Regions from separate parts of the Mesorhizobium sp. M0909 genome, predicted to be linked through region 2. Evidence: predicted binding sites of a transcription regulator. Region 2 holds the regulator's gene; each other region holds the start of a gene.
The links. The regulator LexA, encoded in region 2, represses DNA repair genes until DNA is damaged. The targets are predictions, from matches to a motif close to TGTTCNNNNTGTGTTCNG.

Region 1 (10,092 bases), on a different contig from region 2:
CACTGCATCGATTGTCAGAAGCTAACCGGAACGGCCTTTCGCGTCACCGTGCCGACGTCCGAGGACAATTACAGGATCACCAAGGGCAAGCCGAAAATCTACATCAAGACCGGTTCGAGCGGCGCCAAGCGCGCCCAGGCGTTTTGCGGTGAGTGTGGCTCGCATCTCTACGCCACGTCGGCGGGCGAGGGACCGAAGGTTTACGGCATCAGGGTCGGCACGGCACGGCAGCGCGAGCAACTGGTGCCGAGAAAGCAGATCTGGCATCGCTCGGCGCTGCATTGGCTGCCGGAATTCGAAGGCACCACCATCATCGAGGAGCAGTAGCGCCAGACCGGGGCGAAGCGCTCGCCTCCGGTTCCGGCGTAGCTCTCAATCGTCGCCTTCGACGACCCTTAGCCTCAATTGCCCGGTTTTCGAATCGGCGACACGCGCGCTGCTTTCCGCTTTTGCTCCGCTGCCATTCGAACCAGCGGTATCCTCCGCCGGCTGCACGCCAAACTCCAGCGCCTCGATCTTTTGTCCGCGCCGGGTCACCTTCGATGTCGAGACAAGGATGTCCTCGATATCCTTGGCCGATTGACCGAAATGCGTCTGCAATTTGCGCACCCGCTCGTCGAGCCGGGAAACATCTTCCATCAGCCGGATGACTTCGCCCTGGATCAGGTGCGCCTGCTCGCGCATGCGTGCATCCTTGAGGATTGCCTGGATGACCTGGATCGACAGCATCAAAAGCGATGGCGAAACGATGACGATCCGCGATCGATGCGCCTTTTGGACAACGGCCTCGAAATTCTCATGGATTTCGGCGAACACCGATTCCGAGGGCACGAACATGAAGGCGGTGTCCTGCGTCTCGCCCTGGATCAGGTATTTTTCGGAAATATCCCGGACATGCACCTCGATGTCGCGGCGGAAAGCCTGTGCGGCGGACTTCTGCAGGTCGGCGCCTTCGGCGGCACGGATGGCGTTCCACGCCTCGAGCGGAAACTTTGCGTCGATGGCAAGTGACGGCGCGCCGTTCGGCATCTTCACCAGGCAGTCGGGCCGGCTGCCATTCGACAAGGTCGCCTGGAATTCATAGGCGCCGTGCGGCAATCCGTCGGCGACGATGGCCTCCATGCGCGACTGGCCGAAGGCGCCGCGCGTCTGCTTGTTGGAAAGGATCGCCTGCAATTGCACGACCTGGCCGGCCAGCGACTGGATATTGCCTTGCGCGATATCGATAACCGCCAGCCGTTCCTGCAGCTTGGCGAGGCTCTCATGCGTCGATCTCGTCTGCTCGGTCATGGTCTGGCCCAGGCGGCCGGTCATGGCATCGAGGCGCTGGCCGATCGACTGGGTCAGTTCCGCCTGGCGCGCCCCGAACACTTCGGCGATGGCGCCCATGCGGCCCTGCATTTCCGCCTGGCTTGCCAAGATGCCGGCCATCCGCAGCTCGGCGTCACGGGCGTGGTCGGCGGCTTCGGCGGCCGCCACTGCACGCGCCTTGGCCGATCGCCAGAGCGCAACGACGAGCGCCACGAACAGTCCAAGGAATAGCATTGCGCCGAAACCCAGGGCTTGGCCGAGCGTGAGCATGGTGGCGCCGAGGCGGGCGACAGGTTCGGACAGGATGGTGGCCAGATCGTTCATGCCGACAGCATAGATGATTCGGTCTGCCGGCACAGATCAAAACGTGAACGACCCGAAGCCGTCCCGGTTGACGCTTTTCCTGCGAGGTCTTAGGTGAGACGCCATGTCGATCAAGCCTCTTATCATCCTCCCCGATCCCGTCCTGCGCCAGGTTTCAAAACCGGTCGAGCGTGTCGATGGCGATTTGCGCAAACTGGCCGGCGACATGCTGGACACCATGTATGACGCGCCCGGCATCGGCCTCGCAGCGATCCAGGTCGGCGAACCCTTGCGCATGCTGGTGATCGACCTCGCCAAGGAGGACGAGACGCCGGCACCGCACGTCTTCATCAATCCCGAAATCCTCGAAAGCGCCGACCAGCGTTCGGTCTACGAGGAAGGCTGCCTGTCGATCCCTGACTACTACGCCGAGGTCGAGCGTCCGGCGGCGGTGCGGGTGAAATATCTCGATCGCGACGGCAAGCTGCAGGAGATCGAGGCCGAGGGGCTGATGGCGACCTGCCTGCAGCACGAGATCGACCATCTCAACGGCGTGCTGTTCATCGACCACATCTCAAAACTGAAGCGCGACATGGTGGTCAAGAAGTTCAAAAAGCTCGCCAGGGACAAGGCGCCGGGCAAGATGGTGGGGTAGGGGTCGACGAATGCCCCTGCGTGTCATCTTCATGGGTACGCCCGAATTTTCCGTGCCGACGCTGCGGGCGATTGCCGGGGCCGGGCACGGGTTGACCGCCGTCTATACGCAGCCGCCGCGCGCCGGCGGCCGGCGCGGGCTCGAGCTGACGCCGTCGCCGGTGCAGCGCGAGGCGGATCAGTTGGGCGTCGAGGTGCGGACGCCGGTGTCGCTGAAGGGCGAGGCGGAGCAGGAGGCGTTCCGCGCCTTGCGCGCCGATGTCGCCGTGGTCGTCGCCTACGGGCTGCTTCTGCCCAAACCCATTCTCGAGGCGCCGCGGCTCGGTTGCCTCAATGGCCACGCATCGTTGTTGCCGCGCTGGCGCGGCGCTGCCCCTATCCAGCGCGCCATCATGGCCGGCGATACCGAAACGGGCATGATGGTGATGCGGATGGAGGAAGGCCTCGACACCGGGCCGGTGGCAATGGTTGAAAAATGTCCGATTGGACCCGACATGACGGCCGGCGATCTGCACGACCGGCTGATGGTCCTCGGTGCTGCGCTGATGGTGCAAGCGCTGGAACGGCTGGAACGAAATACGCTGACATTTACCACACAGGCGGAGGTGGGGGTGACCTACGCCAAGAAAATCGATAAATCGGAGACTCGCATAGACTGGCTGCGACCTGCCGGCGACGTGCACAACCAGATTCGCGGCTTGTCGCCCTTTCCCGGTGCATGGTGCGAGGCCGAAATCGGCGGCCGTGTAGAACGGCTGAAACTGCTTCGCTCGACGCTCTCGCAAGGCGCCGGCGAACCGGGAGGAATTCTCGATGACCGGCTGACGGTCGCCTGCGGGTCAGGCGCGATCAGGCTGGTCGAAGTTCAACGTGCGGGCGCAAGGCCCATTGCCGCGCAGGAGTTTCTGCGCGGGGCCAAGCTCGAAAAAGGAATGAAATTGTCATGAGCATGATGTCCATACGCGCGGCGACGCCGCGGGACCGCGAGGCGATCCGCCTTGTCGAAGAACACGCATTCGGCCAGCAGACGGAGGCCGGACTGGTCGACGCGCTGGTCACCGGCGGTGATGCCGTCGTCGAACTGGTGGCGGACGAAGACGGGCAAGTGGTCGGGCATATCCTGTTTTCACGGCTGTTCGTGCAGAATGGCGGCAAGAGCTTCCCGGCGGTGGCTTTGGCTCCTTTGGCGGTCGAGCCGTCGTTCCACGGCACCGGCATCGGCGGTGCGCTGGTCCGCGAGGCGCATATCCGCCTGAAGGCTGCTGGCGAGACGCTCGCCGTGGTGCTCGGCGATCCAGCTTACTATGGACGTTTCGGTTACAGCCGCGCCCGTGCAGCGAAATTCGAGAGCGAGTACCAAAGCGAGGCTTTGCAGGCGCTTGCCTGGGGCGAGGCGCCGGAGACCGGCAGGCTGGTCTACGCCTCGGCCTTCGGCTCAGCCCTCGCCGCCTGATTTCGCTTCGATCCGGGAATGCCGCGTTTTCGCCTCGACATCGAATATGACGGCAGTCTCTTCGCCGGCTGGCAGCGCCAGGCCAACCAGCCTTCGGTGCAGCAGGCGATCGAGCAGGCGATCGAGAAGTTCTGTGGTGAGCAGGTTTCGCTGCGCGCCGCCGGCCGCACCGATGCCGGCGTCCATGCGACCGCTCAGGTGGCGCATGTCGATCTGATCAAGGCATGGCCCGGCGACAAGGTGCGCGACGCCGTCAACGCGCATCTGCAAGCGGCCAAGGCGCGCATCGCCGTCCTGAAGGCCGCCGCCGTGCCGGATAGCTTCGATGCGCGTTTCTCGGCGATCGGCCGCCATTACCTCTACCGCATCGTCAATCGCCGCGCGCCGGCGGCGCTCGACAAGGGCAAGATCTGGTGGGTACCGAAGCAGCTCGATGCCGGTGCCATGCACGAAGCGGCAAAGGTGCTGCTTGGCCGGCATGATTTCACCACCTTCCGCTCGACCCAGTGCCAAGCCTCCAGCCCGGTCCGCACGCTCGACCGGCTGGATGTCAGCCGGGCGGGCGATTTCATTGAGGTCCGCGCTTCGGCGCGCTCATTCCTGCACAACCAGGTGCGCTCTATGGTCGGCTCGCTCAAACGCGTCGGCGAAGGCGGCTGGACTGTTGCCGACCTCAAGGCGGCGCTTGAGGCGCGCGACCGTGCGGCCTGCGGTCAGGTGGCGCCGCCCGACGGGCTGTTTCTCGTCGGCGTCGATTATCCGACGCCTGGCTGATCCGGAACGCTGATCCCGAGCAGCGCCTGCAGTCCGAACAGGACGATCAGCGACGCCACGAACATGCCGGCAAAAACGGCGCTGCCGACCGCCGCACCCCTGCCGATCGCAACGTTGGTCATCCGCCAGGTCAAGACCATCGACAGCGCGAACAACAGCAGCGACACGAGTCCGGAGACTTCGTTGGCCGACGTCAGGAAAAGCCGGATCAACGCCGATGGCAGCATCATCCAGGCGATGATCGCCGAGGCCCAGTTGCTGGCCACGACATAATGGACGAAACGGCCGCCGACGCCGACCCGCGGCGCCACCAAGGCGAGGCCTATGAGCGGCAGCACCCAGGCGCCGATATCGACGGTGGCCAGGCGGATCAACATGCTGAAACGGCCGACGAATGCGTTGGGGTCGCCGATCTCGTTGGCAATACCGACCCAGCCGACGATCAGTGCCGGCGCCGCGACGACGATGGCAAAAAAGGAGTTCCAGAATCCGTCCGCCGAAAGGTCGAGCAGGCGAAATCCGTCGGCCTTGCCGAGCATCAGCCGCCAGGCACCGGCAAGCGAAGCGTAGGTTTCATCCGCTGAAAGCATCACTAGGATATGTCCTGCGCAAACCAGTCTTCAACGAAGCGCAGATAAATCTGCGTCAGCGTCTCAAGGTCGGCAATCGCCACGCGTTCGTCGACCATGTGCATGGTCTTGCCGACAAGGCCAAATTCGACCACCGGACAATAATCCTTGATGAAGCGGGCATCGGAGGTGCCGCCGGAGGTGGAGAGCGCCGGCTTCCTGCCGGTCACCGCCTTGATCGAGCCGTAAAGCGTCTCGATCAACCTGTCGTCGCGTGTCAGAAAAACGTGGCTCGGTCCGTCGCGCCAAGCGATCTCGTAGTCGACCGGCGTCGTCTTGCCGGCGCGGTATTTCTTGCGTTTCGCCGCCCGGTCGAGGCGGTTGTGGATCTCGGCCTGGATCGTCTCGGCGGTCCATGTGTCGTTGAAGCGAATATTGAAGGTAGCCGCCGCCTTCGCCGGGATGACGTTGGTGGCAGGATTGCCGACATCGATGGAGGTCACCTCAAGATTGGTCGGCTGGAAATCCCCTGTTCCGTTGTCGAAGACGGGGTGAAGCAAGGCGTCGACCAGCGTCACCAGGCCGCGCACCGGGTTGTCGGCCAGCTGCGGATAGGCGGCGTGGCCCTGGCGGCCGTTGACGACGACCGTGCCCGATAGCGAGCCGCGCCGGCCGATCTTGATCATATCGCCGAGCGCGTCGGGATTGGTCGGCTCGCCGACGATCGCAGCATGCCATTTCTCGCCTTTGCCGGCCGCCCATTCGAGCAGTTTCGTCGTGCCGTTGATCGCCGGACCTTCCTCATCGCCGGTTATCAGCAGCGAGACCGACCCCTTCGGGCCGCCCTTCTGCGCGATGTGTCGCGCTACCGCCGCGACGAAACAAGCGATGCCGCCCTTCATGTCGACGGCGCCGCGGCCGAACATCTCGCCATTTGCGATGTCGGCGGCAAAGGGCGGGTGCGTCCAGGCTGTTTCATCGCCCACCGGCACGACATCGGTATGGCCGGCAAACATCAGATGCGGGCCGTTGCCGGAACGCCGCGCGTAAAGGTTCTCTATGTCAGGTGTGCCGGATTCGGAAAACACCGGGCGCTCGACGGCAAAGCCGAGCGGCTTCAACATTTCTTCCAGCGCGCTCAGCGCACCGCCTTCGGCGGGCGTCACGGAAGCGCAGCGGATGAGAGCAGCCAGATTTCTGGTCGGATCGGTAGGCAGCGTCATGGGCAAAGCGATAGTCGAAAGCGCAGGGACTGTCACGGCCAGACATAAGGGCCAGACATGCCGCCGACATTATGGTTTTCATGTCGTATGATTGCGGCAAGGCCTCTCGACCAGGGCAGGGCCATCGCATGATCACGCATGGCAAGACAATCGTAATCGCCGGTGCCGGCAGTATCGGCTGCTACGCCGGCGGCTGCCAGATACTTGCCGGGCGACAAATGGTTCTGCTGGCGGCCGGGCATCGAGAAGGCGCTGCAAGTAGCGGTCAAGAGCGGCGCGACGCAAGGCATGGCCGGCCGGGCAGGAGAGAAGCGGATCGCCTTGCCTGTCGCCGCCGTCAGATGGTAGCCCGCACAGGTGCCCAGTAACGGCCCTTGCCGGTGCGCTTGGCTTCGTAGAGCGCATGGTCGGAACAGGTGAGCAGGATTTCCGGATCGCCGCCGTCGGCGGGTGCGAAGGCGCTGCCGACGCTCAAGCCGACATGGATGGCGGAACCGACCCCGAGGTCGAAAGGCACCGAGACCTTTTCGATGGCCCGCTTTGCCAGGTAGGTGGCCTCGATCTCCGAGGTTGCGGGCAAAAGGATGACAAATTCATCGCCGCCAATGCGGAAGACCATGTCCCCCGGACGGAAGCCGCGCTTCAATCGTTCGGCCACCTTGCACAGCAGCACGTCGCCGACGGCGTGGCCAAAACGGTCGTTGACCTGTTTGAAACCGTCGAGATCCATGCTGAGCACTGCAAACGGCTTGCCGCCATTGGCGGCCGGCGCCGCAAGCTCGCGGCACATGTCGCGCAATTTCTCCTGCAGGAAGATGCGGTTTGGCAGGCCGGTCAGCGCGTCCTTGATGGCCAGGTCGCGATTGTCCAGTTCGGCGCGGATCATGCGGGCATTGATTGCGTGGTTCTGAAGCAGCACGATGATGACGCCAGCCACATAGAACGGCGTTTGAATTCCGACGATCGGCATTCCGGGCGCCGCAGAAAACAATGCACCGACCACGTAAGGCAGGCTTACGGCCAACATGACGAATATGGCGAAGCGCGGGGTCGCCGCATTGCGTGACGACACCACGCCGACGACGCCTGCGACATTCAAGGCGGCAAGTACGGAAAGCGCCATATTCCCGCTGGCAACACAGCCATAGCAGCCGAGGCCGAAGACGACCGACCAGACGCCGCTGGCTGCCATCAGGCCCGCCAGCGGCCCTTTGGAGCCGCGCGTGCGGGCCTGTTCGCATTCCCGCATCAACAGAACGCGGACGGTGAAAAGCATCAGGTCGGCGGTAATCCAGGCGTAGGGCCACCAATCCCCGGTGGCGAGAGCGGCGCTGACCGCAACCAACAGAACGCTGATGGTGCCGAACAGGACTGCGAATTTGCGGTCGAAGGTGGTGTCGAGAAGCCGCGCGCGGACAGCTTCCGGTTCCAATTTCATTGGCGAAGAGAACCAGGCAAACAGGCGAGCGCCGGCGCTCCACGTTTTGCGCGGCTCCTTGGTGATCAGGGATAGGTCGCTTGCCAGTCGAGCGCTCCGTGCCGGTCGACACAGTCTTCGCCGGCATGCTGGGCCAGGGTGATTAACATTCGCTTAGAGCATCTGGCGCAAAACCGGGCTTTCGGAACTCCGCGCTCTGTCGCTCTAGCGGATCTGCCGCCGGGTCGCCGGTTTTAGCTTGCCGGCCCCGGTCGTCTGCGGACTGCAGGCCGACGCGGCGGACCCGGCTCGGGATCGGTCTTCGCCGCACGTGCCGGCTGCCCATGAGGGGTTTCGATCAGCGTGATCTTCTGCCAGATCTTTCGCGAGAGGTTCGAAGCCAGGTTCTCGATGTCGTTGACGCCGTCGATGACCACGGCGTCATTCACCGATTGCGCGAACAGCGCGGCGATCTTGCCGGTGATCGACAGCATTTCGGAGCAGTAGTCGAGATAGCGGGCAAGGTCGGCGGCGTTGGTGATGCGGGCTGGCGAATGCGCAGTCGGCTTGAAACTGGGTGAAAGTGCGGCCGGATCCTTGGTCAGCTGGTGCATGTCGATGACATGGATCAGCGAACGCAACCCGTGGAGCTGGCGAAACACCCGCTTGCGCTTGATCCGCTCCTCGGAGCGAATCAGGGCCAGGAAGCCCAGCACCGCGAGGATGATCACGTTGAGGGAGGCTTCGATTCCTTGCACCGACTGGAAGGCATCGTGGTTTCCCGAGATGCGGCCGAGCGGCAGGATTGTGCCGACGAACAGGAACATCAGCGCTCCGGCGACGAAGGCGGCGATGATGAGGCCGCGCAGCCACCAGATCGGCGCCTCCAGCGCCTTGGCTGCCTTTGCCAGATCGCGCGACAGCGACACCAGCTCGGCGGCGACGCCACGCAAGCCTGCATCGGGAAAGCGCTCGGCGACGCGCCCTTCCAGCCGTTCGGCGGTTTCGAGGATCAGTTTCGGATCAAGCGAGCGGTAGCGCATGACGAAATGTCCGATCGGCGCTCAGGGTTCAGCCGGGGCATTGGTGCGCTTGCCGTAGCGGTTGGGGCCGGGTTGCCCTGGAAACAGGCAAAGCACGAGGAAAGCGATGATCGAGACAACCGGCACGAAAAGCACCAGCGCCGCAACGCCCGGCTTGTCGAGGTCGTGCAACCGCTTGACCGCCAGCACCACGTTCGACCAAAGCGAGGCAATGAAGGCGATGAAGAAAATAAACGACCACATGTTGCTCTCGGTGGTGCCTTCCGGCACCAGCGTGAAACGGTAGAGCGGGAAGGCCTGTACGATGGCCACCAGCAATCCTCCAAGAAAATAGGCCGCGCGGCTGACGCGGCCCGAAGCTTTGAAGAAAAGCCAGATGAGGTCTGATCTATCAGGCAAGCGAATTCCGTCCGTATTCGTTGAGAAAGATCAAGCGCGCAGCAATTCGTTGATCGATGTCTTGGAACGGGTTCTGGCGTCGACCCGCTTGACGATGACGGCGCAGTAGAGGCTGGGGCCGGGCTCGTTGTTTGGAAAAGGCTTGCCGGGCAGCGAGCCGGCGACGACGACGGAATTAGGCGGCACCTCGCCGTAGAAGATCTCGCCGGTGGCGCGGTCGACGATCTTGGTCGACTGGCCGATGAAGACGCCCATGCCGAGCACCGAGCCTTCGCGCACAATGCAGCCTTCGACCACTTCGGAACGGGCGCCGATGAAACAGTTGTCCTCGATGATGGTGGGACCCGCCTGCATCGGCTCCAGCACACCGCCGATGCCGACACCGCCCGACAGATGCACATTCTTGCCGATCTGGGCGCAGGAGCCGACCGAAGCCCAGGTGTCGACCATGGTGCCGCTGTCGACATAGGCGCCGACATTGACGAAGGACGGCATCAGCACGGCGCCCGGCGCGACATAGGCGGAGCGGCGCACGATCGACGACGGCACGGCGCGGAAGCCGGCCTTCTCGAAATCGACGGCGCTCCAGCCGTCGAACTTCGAGGGCACCTTGTCCCACCAAACCGCCTGACCGGGACCACCCTTGATGATCTCCATCGGGTTGAGCCGGAAGGACAGCAGCACCGCTTTTTTCAGCCACTGGTTGACGTGCCATTTGCCGTCGGCCTGCCGCTCGGCGACGCGGGCGACGCCCCGGTCGAGCAGGTCGAGCGCCGATTGGATGGCCTCGCGCGTCTCGCCGCGGGTTGCGGTCGAAATCGTGTCGCGTTCCTCGAAGGCGTTCTCGATGATCTCCTCGAGGCTCGCGAGATCGTGCTTCGACATGAATTCGCTCCATTACCAAGCTGTTAAGGGCCGGCGCCTTAACCTGTTTGAAAGTCGCGCG
Region 2 (10,092 bases):
CGTTGGACGAAGTCCGCCAGAAGGTCGTGGCCGACTGGACCGCGGCGGAGACCACCAAACGGCTCACCGCAAAAGCACAAGAGCTCGAGAAGCGTCTCAAGGCCGGCGCCACGCTCGAGGTGATCGCCGGTGAGCTCAAGCTCGAAAAACAGACCAAACGCGGCGTCAAGCGCGATGCTGACGACGTCGATTTCGGCAAGGAAGGGGCCGCCGCGATGTTCGGCGTCGGCGAAGGCGGCACCGGGCTGATCCCCTCGCCCACCGGCGACGGACAGATCCTGTTCAAGGTTGCCGAGGTATTCGAGCCCGCCGGGGCCGACGCCAGCTCAGTACCCCAGGACGCACAGAAATCCTTCACATCCGGCATGTCCGACGACCTGCTCGACCAGTTAGTAGCGCAGTTGCAGACGCAATATGACGTCCGCATTGATCAGACTGCCGTAACCCAAGCCCTGGCCAGATGAGCGCACTGAAGATCCACATCGCCAAGGTCGCCGCCGGCAGCGCTCTTTCTTTCGAGGAGGCGCGCGAGGCCTTCGACATTATCATGTCGGGCGATGCTACTCCGGGCCAGATAGGCGGCTTCCTGATGGCATTGCGCGTGCGCGGCGAGACCGTCAGCGAGATCGCCGGCGCTGTCGCCACCATGCGCGCCAAGATGCTGCGCGTCGAAGCCCCCGAGGGCGCCATCGACATTGTCGGCACCGGCGGCGACAATTCGCACAGCGTCAACATTTCGACCGCATCCGCCTTCGTCATCGCCGGCAGCGGCGTGCCCGTCGCCAAGCACGGCAATCGCGGACTGTCCTCGCTGACCGGCGCCGCCGATGTGCTGATCGCATTGGGCGTCAAGATCGACATCCCTCCGGAGACGGTCGGCCGCTGTATTCACGAGGCCGGCGTTGGCTTCATGTTCGCTCCGGCGCATCACCCGGCGATGAAGCATGTCGGCCCGACCCGGGTCGAGCTCGGCACCCGCACCATCTTCAACCTGCTGGGCCCGCTTTCCAATCCGGCCAGTGTCAGACGGCAGATGATCGGCGTGTTCCTGCCCGAATGGATCATGCCGGTGGCAGAAACGTTGAAGGAGCTTGGCGCCGACCACGCCTGGGTCGTCCATGGCGACGGCTATGACGAGATCACCACCACCGGCGAAACGCAGGTCGCCGAATTGGCCGGCGGCGAGATACGCAGCTTTGTGCTGACCCCGGAAGCAGTCGGGCTGACGCGTCACACCAAGGACGAGTTGCGCGGCGGCGACGCCGCCCACAACGCCCAGGCACTGCGCGACATGCTGGGCGGCGCCGCTGGCGCCTTTCGCGATACGGTGCTGATGAATGCCGGCGCCGGGCTGGTGGTAGCCGGCAAGGCGACGACGCTTGCCGACGGCATGGTAACGGCGGCGCAGGCCATCGACAGCGGCCGCGCGCTGAAAGTGCTCGACAGGCTGGTCGAGATTTCGAACGGTTAAAACCATGTCCGACATCCTGCGCAAGATCGAGGCTTACAAGCGCGACGAGATCGCGGCGGCCAAGGCACGCGTGCCATTGGTCGAGATCAAGGCACGGGCGACGGATGCCGACGCGCCGCGCGGATTTCTTTCCGCCCTTGAAGCAACGCGCAAATCCGGCGGGTTTGCGCTGATTGCCGAAATCAAGAAAGCTAGCCCATCCAAAGGCCTGATCCGCGCCGATTTCGATCCGCCGGCGCTGGCCAGGGCCTATGCGAAAGCCGGTGCCGCCTGCCTTTCGGTGCTGACCGACACACCCTCTTTCCAAGGCGCGCCCGAATTCCTCACCGCTGCGCGCGCTGCCGTCGAGTTGCCTACCTTACGCAAGGATTTCCTGTTCGACCCCTATCAGGTCTACGAGGCCAGGGCATGGGGCGCCGATGCCATCCTGATCATTATGGCCAGCGTCGACGACGCGTTGGCAAGAGAACTCGAAGCGACAGCTTTCGGGCTCGGCATGGACGCGCTGGTCGAAGTGCATGACGAGGCTGAAATGGAACGCGCGCTGCAGCTGTCGTCGCGGCTGATCGGTATCAACAACCGCAATCTCCGGACCTTCGAAACTACCCTGGAGACCTCGGAACGGCTGGCAGCGATTGTGCCGGCCGACCGCCTTCTGGTCAGCGAGAGCGGTATCTTTTCGCATGACGATTGCCTCCGGCTGGAGCGGAGCGGCATCGCCACTTTTCTGGTCGGCGAGAGCCTGATGCGTCAGCAGGACGTGGCTGCGGCAACGCGCCTGCTGTTGACGGGCAAGGCGCCGGCAGAGGCGGTCTGAGATGGCGCCCGCCCTCACCCATCTTGGCGCGCAGGGCGAAGCCAACATGGTCGATGTCGGCGACAAGGCTGAGACGGTGCGCACGGCAGTCGCGGAAGGTTTTGTCGCGATGCGGCCCGAGACGCTGGACGTGATCCTCGCCGGCGACGCCAAGAAGGGCGACGTGCTGGGCACCGCGCGCATTGCCGGCATCATGGCGGCCAAGAAGACGCATGAGCTGATCCCGCTTTGCCATCCGCTGCTGCTGACCAGGATATCTGTCGATATCGAGCCGGACGTCGCACTGCCCGGCCTGAAGGTGACGGCATTGACCCGCGTCACTGGCAAGACCGGCGTTGAAATGGAGGCCTTGAGTGCCGTCTCGGTCGCTTGCCTGACCATCTACGACATGGCCAAGGCGGTCGACCGCGCCATGGTCATCTCCGGCATCAGGCTGGTTGAAAAGACCGGCGGTAAATCCGGCGACTACAAGATCACCGGGGCCACCGAGGCAGGCCGCTAATGGCGCTGGTCCCAGTTGCCGAGGCGCTCGAGCGCCTGCTGGACGGAGCAGTTGCGCTGCCGGGCGAACGTGTCGCGCTGCTGGATGCCGCCGACCGCGTGCTGGCGGAGCCGGTTGTGGCGCTCCGCACCCAGCCGCCGTTCAACGCCTCCGCCATGGACGGCTATGCCGTGCGGGCGGCTGACATCGCGTCCCTACCCGCAAGGCTTTCGGTGATCGGCATAGCGCCGGCCGGACGCGGCTTTGCCGGAACGGTGCAGCAGCGGCAGGCCGTGCGCATCTTTACCGGCGCGCCGCTTCCCGAAGGCACCGACACTATCGTCATCCAGGAGAACGTCCGCGACCTCGGCGGCGGCAGCGTCGAAGTGACAGAGCCGACGGTGCAGGGGCGCAACATCCGCCGCCTTGGGCTCGATTTCGCCAAGGGCGATGTCCTGCTGCCCAAAGGCCGCCTGCTCGATTCGGCCGCCTTGTCGCTGGCGGCATCGGCCAATCACCCCGAGGTCGGCGTGGTCAAACGGCCGCTGGTCGCCATCATCGCCACCGGCGACGAATTGCTGCCGCCGGGCAGCGAGCTTGGCCCCGACCAGATCATCTCCTCTAACGCCTATGGTGTCGCTGCCGCCGCACAGTCGGTCGATGCGCGGGCGCTCGACCTCGGTATCGCGCCGGACCGCAGGGAGGCGATCGCGGCATTGGTTGAAAAGGCCGTGAAGGCTGGCGCGAACGTCATCGTCACGCTGGGCGGTGCCTCGGTCGGCGACCACGACTTCGTCCATGACGTGCTGACCGGGCAAGGCATGACGCTCGATTTCTGGAAGATCGCCATGCGACCGGGCAAGCCGCTGATGTTCGGGCGGCTGGGCGACGTTCGCTGCATCGGCCTGCCCGGCAACCCCGTGGCGAGCCTGGTCTGCGCTCAGCTCTTCCTGAAGCCGCTGCTGGCACGGCTCGGCGGCCGCGCCTTTCAGCAGGATATCCGTCGGGCACGGCTCGGTGCTGCCATGCCGGCCAACGATCTCAGGCAAGATTATGTGCGGGCTGTTGTCACAGACGACGCTGGTGCGCTCGTGGCGACGCCGTTCGGCATCCAGGACTCCTCGATGCTGAAAATGCTGGCCGATGCCAACGGGCTGATCGTCCGCGCGCCGTTCGCGCCTGCTGCGGCGGCGGGCTCCCCCTGCGACGTGCTGATGCTACGCTGAACCTGCCTCACTCCGAAATCAAGGTCCGGGTCAGCGGATGGTCTGGATCGGCCAAACCGTCGATGATGTTGAAATGATGCCGGTCGGGCTCGACTACGGAGCTGGTCGCGGCACCCAGGCCGATCCAGATGTTGGCCAGCAACGCGCTCTGGCGCAGGAATTCGGCGCGCTCGCCGCCGCCGGCCCAGCAGGTCAGGCGGGCCTTTTCCATCGGGCGCAGCAGCACCGGACTTTCGGCCTGCGCCTCGGCCTCATCGATCGCCAGCGTCTCGTTCATGCCGGTGCGCATGATCGGGCGCAAATCATGCACCCCCGAGATCGACACCACGTGACGAACGCGCCGGACCACTTCGGGCGCCAGCGGCGTCGTCCTGGTAACCATCCGGCTAACAAGATGGCCGCCGGCCGAGTGCCCGGTCAGCATCAGCGGCCCTGCGACCATCGCCGCCGCCTTGCCTATCGCCGCGCCGACTTCCTTGACGATGCTGCCAATGCGTATCTGCGGACAGAGCGTGTAGGACGGCATGGCAACTGCATAGCCGCGATCAACAGCGCCCGCGGCAAGATGTGACCAGAAACTCTTGTCGAATGCCATCCAGTAGCCGCCATGGACGAACACCACGACCCCCTTCGGCTTGGTGGCCGGCAGGAAAAGATCGAACCGGTTGCGTGGGTTATCGCCATAGGCCAGGTCGAGCCGCGCCCTGCCCTCGGTCGAAAGCGCCTCGCGGAAAACCTGCGCGGGCTCGACCCAGGCCGCCGGCCAGCGATCGCTGCCGGCTATGTTGGCGCCGTTGGCATAGGCGTTGTCCCAATCGGCAATGTGACGTTCGAACACCCGGCGCCCTCCCTTGCAATATGGCCTTGCAACCTAGCCGCGAGCATCGCGCGGCGCGTCGTCGCCAGCCTCACGATTCCAGCTCTCGCATGAATCTCAAGTGACAGCCGCCTTGATGGCGAAGCGCGCATCCTTCCACGCACCGGTGCGCAGGATGTCCTCAAGCACTTCGACGGCCTGCCAGACATCGGCATAGCCGACATAGAGCGGGGTGAAGCCGAAGCGCATGGTCGATGGCGCGCGAAAATCGCCGATCACACCACGTTCGATCAGCGCGCGCATGATCTGGTAGCCATGCTCATGCATGAATGAAATCTGGCTGCCGCGTTTTTCCCCGTCGCGCGTGCTTTCGAGCGTTAGCCCGTAAGCGCCGCACTTTGCCTCGACAAGCTCGATGAACAGATCGGCCAGTGCGATGCTCTTCTTGCGCACCGCAGTCATGTCGACATCGTCCCAGACGTCGAGCGCGCCCTTCAGCGTGCGCATCGAAAGGATCGGCTGGGTGCCGCACAGAAACCGGCGGATGCCGGTGCCGGCCGCATAGCCTGGCTCGAAGGCGAAGGGCCGTGCATGGCCCCACCAGCCGGTGAGCGGCTGCTGGATATCGGAAAGATGCCGCTCAGCCGCATAGATGAAGGCAGGCGCGCCCGGGCCGCCATTCAGATATTTATAGGTGCAGCCAACGGCAAAATCGGCGTTGGCTTTGTCGAGTTCGACTGGCATCGCGCCGGCGGTGTGGCAGAGATCCCAGACGATCATCGCCCCGGCTTCCTGGGCCCTGCGCGTCAGCGCCGGCATGTCGCGCAGTTCGCCCGATTTGTAGTTGACGTGGTTGACCAGCACCACGGCGGTGCGTTCGTCGATCAGCTCCTCAATGGTCGGCGCGTCGACCCCCGAGAGGTGCAGCAGCGCATCTTTTCGCGTCGAAACCACACCCTCCGCCATGTAGAGGTCTGTCGGAAAACTATCGCCCTCGGCGACGATGGCCTGCCGCTCCGGTCGCATGGCCATGGCTGCGTGCAACAGCTTGTAGATGTTGACCGACGTCGTGTCGCAGACCACCGTCTGGCCGGCCGCGGCGCCGATCAGGCGCCCGAGCTGGTCGCCAAGTTCAAGCGGCATGTTGAACCAGCCGGCCGTGTTCCATGCGCGGATGAGATCATGCGACCATTCTTCGGTCGCGGCCTTGTACAGTTCATCGAAAGCGGCACGTGAAGCAGCTCCTAGCGAATTGCCGTCGAGATAGATCACTCCTTGCGGCAGCACAAAGCGGTCACGTATCGCGCCCAGCGGATCCGCGGCATCCATCGCCTTTACGGCCACGAGATCGGGAATTCCCGTCATGATTTGCCTGCTCCCCCAAAATCCAACGCAACGCCGGACACGCATCAACTGTTCTTCCATTACCGGGTAGCGCGTAGCAAGGCTCCACCGGCGAGAAGCAGCAGGCGGTGGAAACCGGGACTTAACCCCGAGGTTGGCGCTTTGAGTTCGTTTCGTTCACGGTGCATTGACCAAACCGCACATTCGATAGGGGTTCACTTCCGTGCCCTTTGCCGGCGGACGGCCGATGCCAATGCGCCCTTCCGGGACGCCAGAAGGGCGCAAACGAAAGCAGAATCAAGGCGATGAGGCTCGCGGCGGCGAAAATACGGTACGCCGGTAGGGGACGTCGTTTGTTTCCCGAGCCTTAACGTATTCATTAAACTTTAAACAGTTGCGGAACACAACTGGAACAGATAGTGTCTGTTCTGGGTTTGTTTTCTGATTCTGTTGGGGGTCGCTATGCTGACACGCAAACAACACGAACTGCTTATGTTCATCCACGAAAGGTTGAAGGAAAGCGGTATCCCACCTTCCTTCGACGAGATGAAGGAAGCGCTCGACCTGGCTTCCAAATCCGGAATCCACCGACTGATTACGGCGCTGGAGGAGCGCGGCTTCATTCGCCGTTTGCCCAACCGGGCCCGTGCGCTGGAGGTACTACGCCTGCCTGACTCGATCGCCCCCGGCCTCAATGCGGCACGCAAGTTCTCGCCGAGTGTCATCCAGGGCAGTCTTGGGCAAGGTGCCCCTCGGCAGGGCAAGCCGACATCGTCGCGCGTCCCTGCAGCCGGCAATGACGATGATGTCGTCGCCGCCGTTTCGATCCCGGTAATGGGCCGCATCGCCGCTGGTGTGCCGATCGATGCTATCCAGCACCAGACGCATTCGATTTCGGTGCCGCCGGATATGATCATGGGCGGCGAGCATTATGCGCTCGAGGTCAAAGGCGATTCGATGATCGAGGCTGGCATTTTCGACGGCGACACGGTGATCATCCGCAACGCCGATACGGCGAGCCCCGGTGAGATCGTGGTGGCCTTGGTCGACGAGGAGGAAGCGACGCTGAAGCGGTTCCGCCGCAAGGGCGCCTCGATCGCCCTGGAGGCCGCCAATCCGGCCTACGAGACGCGCATCTTCGGACCAGACAGGGTCAAGGTGCAGGGCAAGCTCGTTGGGCTGATCCGCCGCTACTGAGTTGCGCCCTTGGTGCCGGCTTTTGGATTGTCGGCCCTGCGGTATGGCGGCAGGCCGCGCGCCGCGCGTGAAAATTTCCGCTGCACGTGCCAGGGCCGGTATGATTTTTCGACGGCGAAGCGGATTTCGGCGCGTGTTGCCGCTTGTGGATCGAAATAGACGGCCGCACTTCCCGCGCGCGCCAGTTGCCGTTTGGTGACGACGAGGACCAGCCGGTCGTAGTAGCAGGGATTATGGGCGGTGGCGTCGTCGATGACGATCAAGCTGGCGAAGGCGCAGGCTGGCCGTGCGGTATCGCGGTCCTTGGCTTGCGCAATGATCGCGCCGGATGGATGCCTGGCGAGGCAGAGACCGTCCGTGCAAATGAACGGCATGCCCGGCGGTAGGTCGGCCGGATCGGCAATGTCGAATTGCGGATCGTTCTTTCCAGGTGTTTCCGGCGCGACGATAGCCTCTGATGTGAGCGCGCGTTTCCAGTTGTCGATGGTGAACTCATTCGGGCGTGCCCGGTTGACCGCGAGCTCACCGCTGCCGATCGGCAGCGCGACCAGCCGTGCGTCCTCCGAGATCAATACGTCGGGTACGCGCGTCTGCGTTGTCGTTAGCAAGCCAGCGAGCGCAAAAGGAATTGCCGCGAGCCGCAACCAGGTCGTCGCCATGCTGGCAATGACGAGGGCGATCGTCACCAAAAGGACAGATCTCAGCGAAATCAGTCCGACCGCATCGATCGGCGAGCGCTCGGAGATCCACCCGGACAGGGCGATCATCGCCGTCAGCCCGTTGCCCATCACGTAGAGGAAAGGCCCATCCGCGCCGAACGGCATCGCCAGCGCGCTGAGCACGGCAAAGGGCATGACGACCAGTGAGACGATAGGCATGATGGCCAGATTGGCGAACAGGCTGAGCGGCGCTACGCGCTGGAAATGCCATATGGCGAAAAGCGCCGTGGCGCTCCCTGCAATGATCGAGGTCATCGCCAGGCCGCCCATGCCCAGCAGGACCTTTCGAGTGGCCAAGCGTAGCGGCGATCGCCGGGGCGGCGGCGTGGTGGCCCTGCCGGTGCGGTAATCGGACCAGCCGGCATAGGCGCCGACAAGGGCCGCCGTCGCGGCGAAGGACATCTGGAAGCTCGGACCGACCACCTCGTGCGGCGACACTACGATGACCGCGATGGCCGAGATCGCCAGATTGCGCATGGTGAGCGCGGCCCGGTCGAACAGCACGGCGATGAGCATCACCGCCAGCATGATGAAGCTGCGTTCGGCCGCCACCACAATGCCGGAAAAGACGAGGTACGCCGCAATCGAAAAAAGCGCGGCGGCGGCGGCATATTTTTTGACCGGCCGTCGCGATGAGAAGTCGGGAAACAGCGCAAAGGCACCGCGCAGCAGCGCCATGATGGTGCCGGCGACCAACGCCATATGCAGCCCCGAGATGGAGATGATGTGGTAGATGCCTGTACGCCGCATCGCTTCGTTGATCTCCTCGGGAATGCCGGCGCGCACGCCAACGATCAGCGCAGCAGCAATCTCGCCCTCGGCGCCGCCGATGCGGCTGCGGATATGGTCGGCGATGGATTCGCGCGCGTCTTCGATCGCGGAAGAAAGCCGCGCGGCAAGCGGCATGCTGCCCGACGCCACGACTTTCGGATTCCCGAGAAAGAAGCCGCTGCCGCCGATGCCCGCGAAATAGCTGTCGAAGGAGAAATCATAGCTGTCGGGCCGCACCGGGCCGGTCGGCGGCAGCAACCGCACATAGCCGGCGATCTCGGAACCAGCGGCCAGCTCAGCCGGTATCTTCATCGCCGAAATGCGGACCCGTTCCGGCATGTAGCGCAGCGTCGGCCTGGCGGTTGAGATCACATCGATCGTCAGCCTGATGCGGCCGCTAGCCATGGGTTCGTACGATACGACGCGACCCGTCAGCCGCGTCGAGATTTCAGAACCGAGCACATGCGTCCCGACACGCCAGGTCTCGAACTTGGCGGCAAGCACGCCAAGCGCGCAGAGCAGCGCCACCATGAAGCACAGGCGGGTTCTGGGCCATGACCGCGACATGACGGCACAAAGGGCCGCGAGGAGCACGATTGCGATCGGCTGCGGAAAGGCTGGCTCCGCCGACAGCGCGAAATATACGACCACCCCGCATGCGAGGAACACCGGCACCAGCAGGAAGGCGACGCCACGGTCGAGTTCCAGGCCGGCTGCCGAGGTTACGCTGTTGCGGATGCGGGACGGTGACGGGAGGCGGAAACGCCGGCGTAGGCGCACGATGGGCTCGGACGCAGGCACCGGAACCGTTGCTAGGTCGCTGGCCGGCAGCGACGGAGCATCGAAGCGCGGAGCGGGCAGCAATGCCGGTGCCGGCAGGACAGGCAGGGGAGCGGCGAACAGCAAGCGTTCGCTGACGCCGCTGCCAGCGTCCTCGCCCTCGCCCGCACCACGGCCTCGCACAGCCATCGGGTCTGCCCCTTGCGCCCTCGACCTCCTATGCTACATGAACGCGCAACGCGCGAAAGTCCGCAAACCCACTTCCTTGGCCCGCCTGAGAGTTCCATGCCCGATAAGGTCGTCACCCGTTTTGCCCCCTCGCCCACCGGTTATCTGCATATTGGCGGCGCGCGCACGGCGCTGTTCAACTGGCTGTATGCCAAGCACACAGGCGGCACGATGCTGCTGCGCATCGAAGACACCGACCGCGAGCGCTCCACCGATGCGGCAACCGCGGCCATTCTCGACG
Region 3 (10,092 bases), on a different contig from region 2:
CTTCGCCGGCGACCAGCGTGCCGATCGGCGCGCCGATCCAGCGCAGCGTGCCATCCGAACCCAGGGCGATGTCGCCATTGGCAGAGGCGCCGAAGCGCTCGGCCCGCGCCTCGAACTCGGCGGCAAGCGCCTTCTGCGCCGCCGCCCGCACCGCCTTGGCGTCCTCGCCGCCGGCGCTCTGGTCGGCGGTAAAGCGGAAACCCTGCAGCTCGCCGACATGATGGCCTTCGACGAGGACGGTTCCGGTTGGGCTGATTTCGGCTTCAGGCATCGTGTTTTCTCTAAGGCGCCGCATGAGGACGGAAGTCCTGCGGTCTACAAAACGTTTCGTCAACCGCTCATGCAGCGCATCCGACAATCTGTCTTCGATTTCGCGCGTCTTTTCCTGCCAGTGTGCCCGATCGGCCAGCCAGCCGGGCCGGTTGGAAACGAAGGTCCATGTGCGGATCTGGGCAATCCTGTGCGACAGCGTGTCGATGTCGCCTTCGGTGGTGTCGGCACGGCGCACCTGCTCGGCCATGTAGTTCTCGTCGACATGGCCATGCCTGGCAAGGTCCATGTAGATGGAGGCGATCAAGTCGGCGTGCTGGGCCGGCGCGATCTTCCTGTAGTCGGGCAGCGCGCAGGCTTCCCACAGCAGCGCCACGCGTCTGGCATCGGTGGTGAGTGCCCGGACGTCCTCGTCGCGCGACAGATGCTCGAGCGCCTGCGCGTCCACGGCCGGCAGTGCGCGCGTCAGGCCTTCGACCGGGGCGTTGGTCTCGATCGAGCGTTTCAGCGCATCGAGGTTGGCGAAATCGAAATGCGCGGTGCGCCACTGCAGCACTTTCACCGGGTCGAAATCATGCGCCTCGATTTTCTGGATCAGTTCCTCATCCAGCGGATCGACCTGGCCGGTGACGCCAAAGGTGCCGTCGCGCAGGTGCCGGCCGGCGCGGCCGGCAATCTGGCCGAGTTCGGCCGCCGTCAGGTTGCGGTACTGGTAGCCGTCGAATTTGCGGTTCTGGGCGAAGGCGACGTGGTCGAGGTCGAGGTTGAGGCCCATGCCGATGGCGTCGGTTGCGACGAGGTAGTCGACGTCGCCCGACTGGAACAGCGCCACCTGGGCGTTGCGGGTGCGCGGGCTGAGTGCGCCGAGCACGACGGCGGCACCGCCTTGCTGGCGGCGGATCAGCTCGGCAATGGCATAGACCTCGTCGGCCGAGAAGGCGACGATCGCGGTGCGCCGTGGCAGGCGGGTCAGCTTCTTCGAGCCGGCATAAGCAAGATGCGATAGCCGTGGCCGGGTCACCACCGACACGCCCCGCAGCAGGCGCTGCAGGATGCCGTGCATGGTGGCCGCGCCAAGCAGCAGCGTCTCCTGGCGGCCGCGCAGATGCAGGATGCGATCGGTAAAGATGTGGCCGCGTTCGAGATCGCCGGCGAGCTGGACCTCGTCGATGGCAACGAAGGCGGCGTCGGTCTCGCGCGGCATCGCTTCCACGGTGCAGACCGAGTATTTCGCGCCAGCCGGCTGGATCTTTTCCTCGCCGGTGATGAGCGCAACCTTATGGGCGCCGACCTTCTCGCAGACGCGCGCATAGACCTCGCGGGCAAGCAGCCTGAGCGGCAGGCCGATGACGCCGCTTTCATGCGCCACCATGCGTTCGATAGCGAGATGGGTCTTGCCGGTGTTGGTCGGGCCGAGCACGGCCGTCACGTCTCGGCCGGTCAGGATCAGCGGTTCAGTGTGTTTCGGATGGATGTTCATCGGCCTGGAAATAAGGCTCTCCGCCTCGCATTGTCGGGAGCGCGCCCATATTGGCCGCGTATGACAGGCGACACATAGGGATTTCGGGCGCGAAGCGAAAGCGGAATGTGCCGAGGGCAGGCCGATTGGTCGCTTCAAAGCCAGAAAATCTGTTTCCGATTAACAGTTGGAACGAGTCTGGAACGAATCAGCGACGAATCACTGACTCGCGCTGATTCAGGGTTTGTTCACGGCTACATCTGGGTTTTCTGCCGGCGTACCTCACCACATGCTGAATCACGGAAACTGGCCCGATTCATGCAGGCGGCATCCAGGCGAGCACCACGGTTAACCTTTGCCGGTGAATGGTCGTGGCTGGCCAATCTGCTTCGCACAACATTATGAAATTATTGATGTTTCCTAACGCGCTTTAATCATTCTGAGGTGTTTTCAGCTGTCGTCGTTAACGTTCCGCTCAAAGCCGGAACGAATCGGCGACGAATCAGAGATAGCCGAAGTTTCTTGGTTTGTTCACCGCAACATGTTGTGTTGTGAACATCTTTTCCACCGAGAATCCACAGGCTGCCGGGCGGTTTTTGCACAGGCTGCGCAGCGGCCATTAACCTTTGCGTGCTGGTTCGGCACACACCGCCGTCATGGCCATCGGTCGGCGCACTTGCCGCATGAGGCTCAGACTCGGCCCCACGCTGAACGGCTTGTTCAAGGCACATCCTCTCCGACGGCATAGCGCTGCAATGTAGGGCCGACGGTCTGGATGATTTCGTCGTGAGACAGGGCGACGACCGGTGGTAGGCGCAGCAGGTAACGGCACATCGCCAAACCCAGCAGCTGGCTGGAAATGAGCCCGGCCCGCCGGCCCGCATCGGCGGGATCAGCGACCGCCGCAACCAGTGTCCTTACCTGGTTGGCAAATACATCGCGCAACTTTTCGGCGGCGAATTCGTTCGACGTCGCCGACCGCAGCAGAATTGCCATGCCGGTACCGTTGGCCGGATCTTCCCAGATTTCGAGAAATCGCCTGATCAGTGTCTTGCCGATGGCGGTTCGATCGATCACGCGCAGTGCCGGCAATTTCAGGTCGACGACCGCCGCTCTGGCGAATAGCTCGTCCTTGCTGCGGAAATAGCGGATCACCATGGCCGGATCGATCGAGGCATGGGCGGCGACGTTGCGGATGGAGGCGCCGTCATAGCCGTGCTTGGCGAACAGCAGCCTCGCGGCTTCGAGGATCTGGGCGCGGGTGCGGTCCGACTTGCTGGTTTTCTTCTGCTGATTCTCGCTCATGAAATCCATATGCCAACGGCTGTTGACAAATGCAATGGCTTCGGCTAGAAAGTCAACATGTGTTGATAAATGGAGAGAGAAAATGTTGCCAGATAAAACGGAAGTCCTGATTATTGGCGCAGGCCCGACCGGCTTGGCGCTGTCCATCGTGCTGCACCAGGCCGGGATCGACCATGTTCTGATCGACAGGCTTGGGGAGGGCCTTCAAACCTCGCGGGCCGGCGTCATCCACGCTCAGACGCTGGAAGCGTTGGAGCCGCTGGGCGTCAGGCAGCGGCTGAGCGAACTTGCCCTGAAGCTGCAGAATTTCGCCATCCGAGATCGCAGCCGGGCACTGCTCAAGCTCGATTTCGGAAAGCTTCCGTCGAGGCATCCATATCTGATGATGCTGCCTCAGAATCTCACCGAGCAGGTGTTTGCCGAGCGGATTACGGCCCTGGGCGGCGTGATCCACCGCATGGTCGAGGCCAAAGCGGTGGTTCAGGACACTGACGGTGCGCGCGTGACGGTGGTCGAAAACGGCCGCGAGAAGATCATATCGACACGTTACGTCGTTGGCGGCGACGGCATGCACAGCCTAGTGCGCAACTCGGCCAGCATAGAGTTCGACGGCGCGGCCTATGAGGCGTCGTTCGTTCTCGCCGACGTTCGTCTCGACTGGCCGGTTGGGCCAACCGAAGTGTCGCTGTTCTTTGCGCCAGCCGGACTGGTGGTGGTGGCGCCGCTCCCAGACGGATCGTACCGCGTCGTCGCGACAATGGACGATGCACCGGAAAAACCCGCAGTCGCAGACATACAGGTGCTGCTCGACAGCCGTGGGCCGACCAAAGAAAGAACCCGCGTGCTCGACCTGTCGTGGAGCTCGCGGTTTCGCGTGCATCACCGCTTGGTCCGGTCATACCGCAAGGGCCGGTTGTTCCTGATGGGCGATGCCGCGCACGTGCACAGTCCGGCGGGAGGGCAAGGCATGAATACCGGCATCGTCGACGCGGTCGTGCTTGGCCAATTGCTTGGCGACGTGGTGAACGGCGTGCGCCCCGAAGCGGAGCTCGAACTCTATGAAACGCTGCGACGCCCGGCAGCCCAAGAGGTGCTTGACCTGGCTGGCATGATGACCGGCATGGCACTTACCCGCAGTCCGGTGAAGCGGTTCGTTCGCAACCTCGTACTATCGGTGCTGAACCTCACACCATTCCTGAAGCGCCGCATCGCCTTGAAGCTGTCGGGCCTCAGTCGGGCGCCGCTTGCCCGTCTGCCGGCACCCGCGTGCGAGGCAGGTTCAATTACCCGAACCCAGCCTGAAGCCAGCCCAGCGCTGAAGCTTGCCGCGTGACAGCCCGGTTATCTGCCCGTACCTGCCGTCGGGCCGGTACGGGGGCATCCGCGACATCCCAAGCCTCAGCTAATGTACTGGCCGCCATTGGCTGAAATGGTCGAGCCGGTGATGAAACCGGCATCGTCGGAAGCGAGGAAGACGACGCAGCGCGCGATCTCCTCCGGCTCGCCGAGACGGCCGACCGGGATGTGCGGGATGACACGCTCGTTGAGCACCTTCTCGTCCATCGCCTTGACCATCTCGGTGGCGATATAGCCGGGGCAGATGACGTTGACGGTGATGCCGGCGCGCGCGCCTTCCTGGGCCAGTGCCTTGGTGAAGCCGATGTCGCCGGCCTTCGAAGCCGAGTAATTGACCTGGCCGACCTGGCCTTTCTGGCCGTTGATCGAGGAGATGGTGATGATGCGGCCGAACTTGCGGTCGCGCATTCCACCCCACAACGGATGCGTCATGTTGAAGACGCCGGAAAGATTGGTGTCGAGGACCTCTTTCCATTGCTCGCGCGTCATCTTGTGGAACATCGCGTCGCGGGTGATGCCGGCATTGTTGACCAGCACCGAGACGGGACCGAGATCGGCCTCTATCTGTTTGATGCCGGCGGCGCAGGCCTCGTAGTCGGCGACCGACCATTTGTACACCGGGATACCGGTCGCGGCCTTGAACTTTGCCGCCGCTTCCTCATTGCCGGCGTAGTTTGCGGCCACCGAATAGCCGGCGCTCTTCAAAGCGACCGATATCGCCGCGCCGATGCCGCGCGACCCGCCTGTGACGATTGCAACCTTTGTCATGTGTCCTCCCGGGAAATGCAGATGACTGAGCGTTGAAGCGGTCGGGTTTGCCCTCCATTCCCTACTCGCTTTGCGCCAGTATCCTACTCGTATCGCTTATCTCATCACAATGCTTCCACGCACATGGCAACGCCCATACCGCCGCCGATGCACAGCGTGGCAAGACCTTTCTTGGCACTTCTGCGGCGCATCTCGTAGACCAGCGTGTTGAAGATGCGGGCACCCGAGGCGCCGACCGGATGGCCGATGGCGATGGCGCCGCCATTGACGTTGACGATCGCCGGGTCCCAGCCCATATCCTTGTTGACGGCGCAGGCCTGCGCGGCGAAGGCCTCGTTGGCTTCGACCAGATCGAGGTCGCCGACCGACCAGCCGGCCTTGGCCAGCGCCTTGCGCGAGGAGGGGATCGGTCCCGTCCCCATGATTTGCGGGTCGACGCCGGCGGTCGCCCAGGAAACGATACGCACCAGAGGTGTGATGCCGCGCCTTGCGGCTTCCGCTTCGGTCATCAGCACCACGGCTGCGGCGCCGTCGTTGATGCCGGAGGCATTGGCTGCTGTCACCGTGCCTTCCTTGTCGAACGCCGGCTTGAGTTTGGTCATGGCATCGATTGTCGCGCCGTGGCGGATGTATTCATCCTGGTCGACGACGGTGTCGCCCTTCCTGCCCTTGACTGTGAAGGCAACGATCTCGTCCTTGAATTTTCCGGCTTTCTGCGCGGCCTCGGCCTTGTTCTGGGAAGCCAGTGCGAACTGGTCCTGGTCGTCGCGGGTGATCTGGAACTGGCGAGCGACGTTCTCCGCGGTGTTGCCCATATGATAGCCGTAGAAGGCATCGGTCAGGCCGTCCTTGATCATGGTGTCGATCAGCTTGAAGTCGCCCATCTTGACGCCACCGCGCAGATGTTGCGCATGCGGAGCCATCGACATCGATTCCTGGCCGCCGGCAACGATGATCCTCGCGTCGCCCTGGGCGATCTGCTGCATGCCGAGCGCGATGGCGCGCAAGCCCGAGCCGCAGAGCTGGTTCAGGCCCCAGGAGGTAGCCTCCTGCGGCACGCCGGCGGCCATAGCCGCCTGCCGCGCCGGGTTCTGCCCTTGGGCCGCGGTCAGGATCTGGCCGAGAATGACCTCGTCCACCTCCTTGCCCTCGACGCCGGCACGGACAAGCGCTTCCCTGACGGCGACCGCACCCAATTCATGGGCTGGCGTGTTGGCGAAGGCGCCGTTGAAGGAGCCGACAGGCGTGCGCGCTGCACTGGCGACAACGATGGCGTTGGAAGCGGACATGTTCTTCTCCAGGCTTTCGGGGAACGATTTCGGGTGCCGTCGGGGACTTTTCTTGCCCTTTCCACAACCCGAGTCAAACCCGAAATAGGCATGGCGTCCCACTGCCGCAAGCATGCCGCCCGTCGCTGCAACGGCGGCCCGTCCGTGCTGCGCAGCATAAAATATTCCCGCACTGCACAAACTGCTTGGATTCATGACGCTTTTGCGCATATCCTTTAAAAAGGCGCAATCGTTACCGGCGGCTTACTTAAGCTGCCCGGTGTCCGGGGAGGATGCAGATGGCCGCAAAAGACGAACCTATTGTTATCAAGAAATATGCTAATCGCCGTCTCTACAATACGGGCACCAGCACCTATGTGACGCTCGAGGATCTCGCTGAAATGGTCAAAAAAGGCGAGGACTTTACTGTCCAGGACGCCAAGACCGGTGACGACATCACGCATCCGGTGCTGACCCAGATCATCTTCGAGCTGGAGAACAAGGACGGGCAGAACATGCTGCCGATCCCGTTTCTGCGTCAGCTCATCGCCTATTACGGCGACCAGATGCAGATGATCGTGCCGAGCTTTCTCGAGCAGTCGATGCTGGCCTTCTCTAAGGAGCAGGAACGCTTTCGCGAACAGATGAAAGATGCGCTCGGCAAGTCGCCGATGGACATGATGAAGATCGCCACGCCGATCAAGGTGCTGGAGGAGCAGACGCGGCGCAACATGGAAATGTTCCAGAACGCCATGCGGCTGTTCACACCGTTCCCGCCTGCGGGCTCTGCGCCGGCAGCAGCGCCGGCCGAACCGGCCAGGAAGGAAACACCGGAAAAACCCGACGACCTTCAGGAACTGAAGGAGCAGATCGCCGCGATGCAGCGCAAGCTCGACACGATGTCCTGACTGCCGGCTAGCGAAGTGCCGGCCGAAACTTCCTTCAGCAGACCGTGTGATAAAACATCTTCGTCTCGAAAGGCGGAGATGTCATCCATGCTATGCTTCGTGGCATGCTCTATTTCGTGGTCACCGTCACCAGAGCGGTAACAGGTTTGCCGTCTACTAGAATGGGCCGGTGATGATCATCGGCAAGAAGCACGCCGATTACGTGTCTGCCGGCGGCATTCTGGCAATGGCCGAAACGGGCCTTGATAAGGTCACCGCCAAAGTCGCTGTTCATGCTGTTGTACGGCTTGCCGGGGATGTTGCAGGTGTCTCCGTCGGGATCGATCTTCATATGCACGTGGCCGCATTGGCTGATTTCCCCACACTCACCCGCAGGGAGCAGCCTGAAGTTGCTCCTGACGACGACGCCTATCGCCTTCTCAGGAGCATTGCCCAGTTCGACAACTGAACCTGCGGTCGGCCAGGCGATTTCCAGGGTGGGCCGATCCTCGGCCTCGGCAGACACGAGCGACAATAAGGAGAAAGCGAGGGCAGTCGTTGCGGTGATGCGAAACATGGTAACCTCCGTTGCGATGTAAACATTGATTACATACGCAGCGCTCGAACGCAAGGGAAATAATCAGTGTTTACATTCCGCTCTCGTGCTATTTGGCTGAGATGACCAAGACTACTGATTCCGACGAAGCCGGACATGCCAAGCGATACCATCATGGCAATCTTGTCGAGGCCTTGATCACGGCAACCGTGGAGATCATCGAGGAACGGGGAGCCGAGCATGTCTCCGTACGCGAAGCCGCAAAACGTGCCGGCGTTTCACCCGGCGCACCATTCCGGCATTTTCGATCGAAAACAGCGTTGCTAACCGCGGTCGCCGAACAGGCCATGGATCGGCTGACAGAGGCTGTTGCCAAGGCGCAGTCGAAAATCGGCAGCGCAGATCCCATTGAGGCTTTCGAAGCAATCGGACAAGGCTATCTGGAATGGGCAATTACCAACCCCACGCATTTCCAGATCATCAGTTCCAGAACCCTAATTGATTTTGAAGCGTCGGACAGCCTTCGTCATCAGAATGAGGCTATTCGGCGGAGGATGATCGACTTGCTGACGCAAGCGCAACAACACGGTCGGCTTGCTCCCGACACCGACTTTGATCATCTTGTGCTTGCCGCGCGTGCACTCGTGTATGGGTTGGCACGCATGGCGCTCGATGGTCATTTCCGGGAATGGCATCCGTCCGAGCCGCCAGCCCTGGCCGCGCAGCGGGCTCTCCGACTTTTCATGAGCCGTATGACCATTCCATCTAAAGCTTAAATCCGCCAGCACCCAAAAAAGGGCCCGGGATTGCGCCGCCAGCTAATGGAACTCCGGCAGCGGTCCCTGGTAGCGGGCGCGTGGCCGGATCAGGCCGTTGCTTGTCACCTGTTCCACCGCGTGCGCGGCCCAGCCGACGCTGCGGCCGAGCGCAAACAGACGGAACGGCGCATCGGACGGCAAGCGGAGGCTGCGCGTCAGCGCAGCCAAGGCGAAATCGACGTTCGGGCGCATGCCCGTTGCCGCAAAGGCCGCATCGCAAAGCCGCAGCAGCCCATCATCGACATCGATAGCGGCCAGCAAAGGTTCGGCGCGCGGATCGCCTTCGGGATAAAGCGGATGGCCAAATCCGGGCAGTGGCATGTCGTGACCGAGCCAGCGTCCGACGGCCGCCTCCGGCCCCAATCTCTGCGCATCCTCACCCAATATCATGACGGCCTCCGCGGCGGCGCCATGGCGCGGACCGGAGAGCGTGGCGAGGCCGGCAAGCAGGCAGGCCGAAACAGGTGCGCCGGTGGACGCGGCGACCCGTGCGGCGAAGGTCGATGCGTTCAATTCGTGATCGGCCAACAGTACGAGCGAGCGGCGGATCAAGTCTGCGCCGGCCGCATCGAGCGACCATCCCCGCGCCAGCCTTTCGTGCACGGCACCGGTTCCGGGAATCGCGCCGAGCGCCTGGGCCAGGGCGGCGATGGCGCCGGCCGCATCGTGGTTGAGCGAAGCTGATCGGCGGCCGAGCGAAGGCCGGCCGTTGGCCGCCAACGCGGCCAATTCCACGAAGGCGGCCGGCCGGCCAGTTGCGCCGTTGCCGTCGCGGCTCGCCGAGACAAACGACACTGGTGCGTCAGATGCCCAAAGCAGGTTTGCGGTCTGCTCCAGCGTGGCAGCCTCGCAGAGAGCAACCGCATCCTGGCCGCGATAGATGAGGCGGCCGTGCAAAACGGTCGAGATCGTGGTGGCTATCGCCGGCTCACCCCAGGCAATTGCACTTTCGGCGATGGCCTGGGGATTTCGGCCGCGCGCCCGGCGGCTCGCCAGCGCCGCGATGTCATCGGCGCGATACTGGCTACGGCGTGGATCCGCCCCATCCGGCCGCATGCCGATGCGTCCGCGGCTGACATAGGCATAGAGCGTCTGGGCCCGCACCTTGAGACGCTCCAGGGCCTCGTCCCGCGTCAGCCACTCCGTCATGTGAGTCCTGTCATGTTGATTCTGTTGATCAAGATTGATGATCCAGCCGCCAACCCTTATCTACCGCGCGGAAAGGGTCAAGGAGAAAACCAATGGCGAATGGGCTCGATGATGTGGTGGCGGCGGAAACGGTGCTCTCCGATGTTGACGGTCTTGGCGGCCGCCTGACCATCCGGGGCCATTCGTTGCCCGAACTGGCAGGCCGCTGGAAATACGCCGAGGTGGTCCATCTGCTGTTCGACGGCTTTTTCGACGA

Region 1: the regulator LexA is predicted to act here: its motif matches at 1,668-1,685, upstream of NKH83_RS26485 (DNA recombination protein RmuC).
Region 3: the regulator LexA is predicted to act here: its motif matches at 1,918-1,935, upstream of NKH83_RS01275 (helicase-related protein).

The regions. Positions count from the first base shown of each region.
Region 1 covers NZ_JAMYOA010000022.1:62,848-72,939, reverse strand. The annotation lists gene NKH83_RS26490 (GFA family protein) at 1-327, shown strand, start outside; gene NKH83_RS26485 (DNA recombination protein RmuC) at 373-1,635, opposite strand; gene def (peptide deformylase) at 1,739-2,269, shown strand; gene fmt (methionyl-tRNA formyltransferase) at 2,286-3,215, shown strand; gene NKH83_RS26470 (GNAT family N-acetyltransferase) at 3,212-3,721, shown strand; gene truA (tRNA pseudouridine(38-40) synthase TruA) at 3,740-4,495, shown strand; gene NKH83_RS26460 (transporter) at 4,477-5,085, opposite strand; gene dapE (succinyl-diaminopimelate desuccinylase) at 5,088-6,287, opposite strand; gene NKH83_RS26450 (hypothetical protein) at 6,320-6,556, opposite strand; gene NKH83_RS26445 (GGDEF domain-containing protein) at 6,625-7,725, opposite strand; gene NKH83_RS26440 (hypothetical protein) at 7,959-8,747, opposite strand; gene NKH83_RS26435 (DUF805 domain-containing protein) at 8,769-9,146, opposite strand; gene dapD (2,3,4,5-tetrahydropyridine-2,6-dicarboxylate N-succinyltransferase) at 9,177-10,031, opposite strand.
Region 2 covers NZ_JAMYOA010000012.1:3,747-13,838, reverse strand. The annotation lists gene NKH83_RS19065 (SurA N-terminal domain-containing protein) at 1-464, shown strand, start outside; gene trpD (anthranilate phosphoribosyltransferase) at 461-1,471, shown strand; gene trpC (indole-3-glycerol phosphate synthase TrpC) at 1,476-2,288, shown strand; gene moaC (cyclic pyranopterin monophosphate synthase MoaC) at 2,290-2,790, shown strand; gene NKH83_RS19045 (molybdopterin molybdotransferase MoeA) at 2,790-3,995, shown strand; gene NKH83_RS19040 (hormone-sensitive lipase) at 4,003-4,833, opposite strand; gene kynU (kynureninase) at 4,930-6,177, opposite strand; gene lexA (transcriptional repressor LexA) at 6,619-7,353, shown strand; gene NKH83_RS19025 (ComEC/Rec2 family competence protein) at 7,347-9,812, opposite strand; gene gltX (glutamate--tRNA ligase) at 9,909-10,092, shown strand, end outside.
Region 3 covers NZ_JAMYOA010000001.1:258,929-269,020, forward strand. The annotation lists gene NKH83_RS01275 (helicase-related protein) at 1-1,750, opposite strand, end outside; gene NKH83_RS01280 (TetR/AcrR family transcriptional regulator) at 2,450-3,181, opposite strand; gene NKH83_RS01285 (FAD-dependent monooxygenase) at 3,168-4,367, shown strand; gene phbB (acetoacetyl-CoA reductase) at 4,433-5,158, opposite strand; gene NKH83_RS01295 (acetyl-CoA C-acetyltransferase) at 5,263-6,447, opposite strand; gene phaR (polyhydroxyalkanoate synthesis repressor PhaR) at 6,726-7,334, shown strand; gene NKH83_RS01305 (hypothetical protein) at 7,444-7,890, opposite strand; gene NKH83_RS01310 (TetR/AcrR family transcriptional regulator) at 7,992-8,645, shown strand; gene NKH83_RS01315 (citrate/2-methylcitrate synthase) at 8,688-9,836, opposite strand; gene NKH83_RS01320 (citrate synthase/methylcitrate synthase) at 9,929-10,092, shown strand, end outside.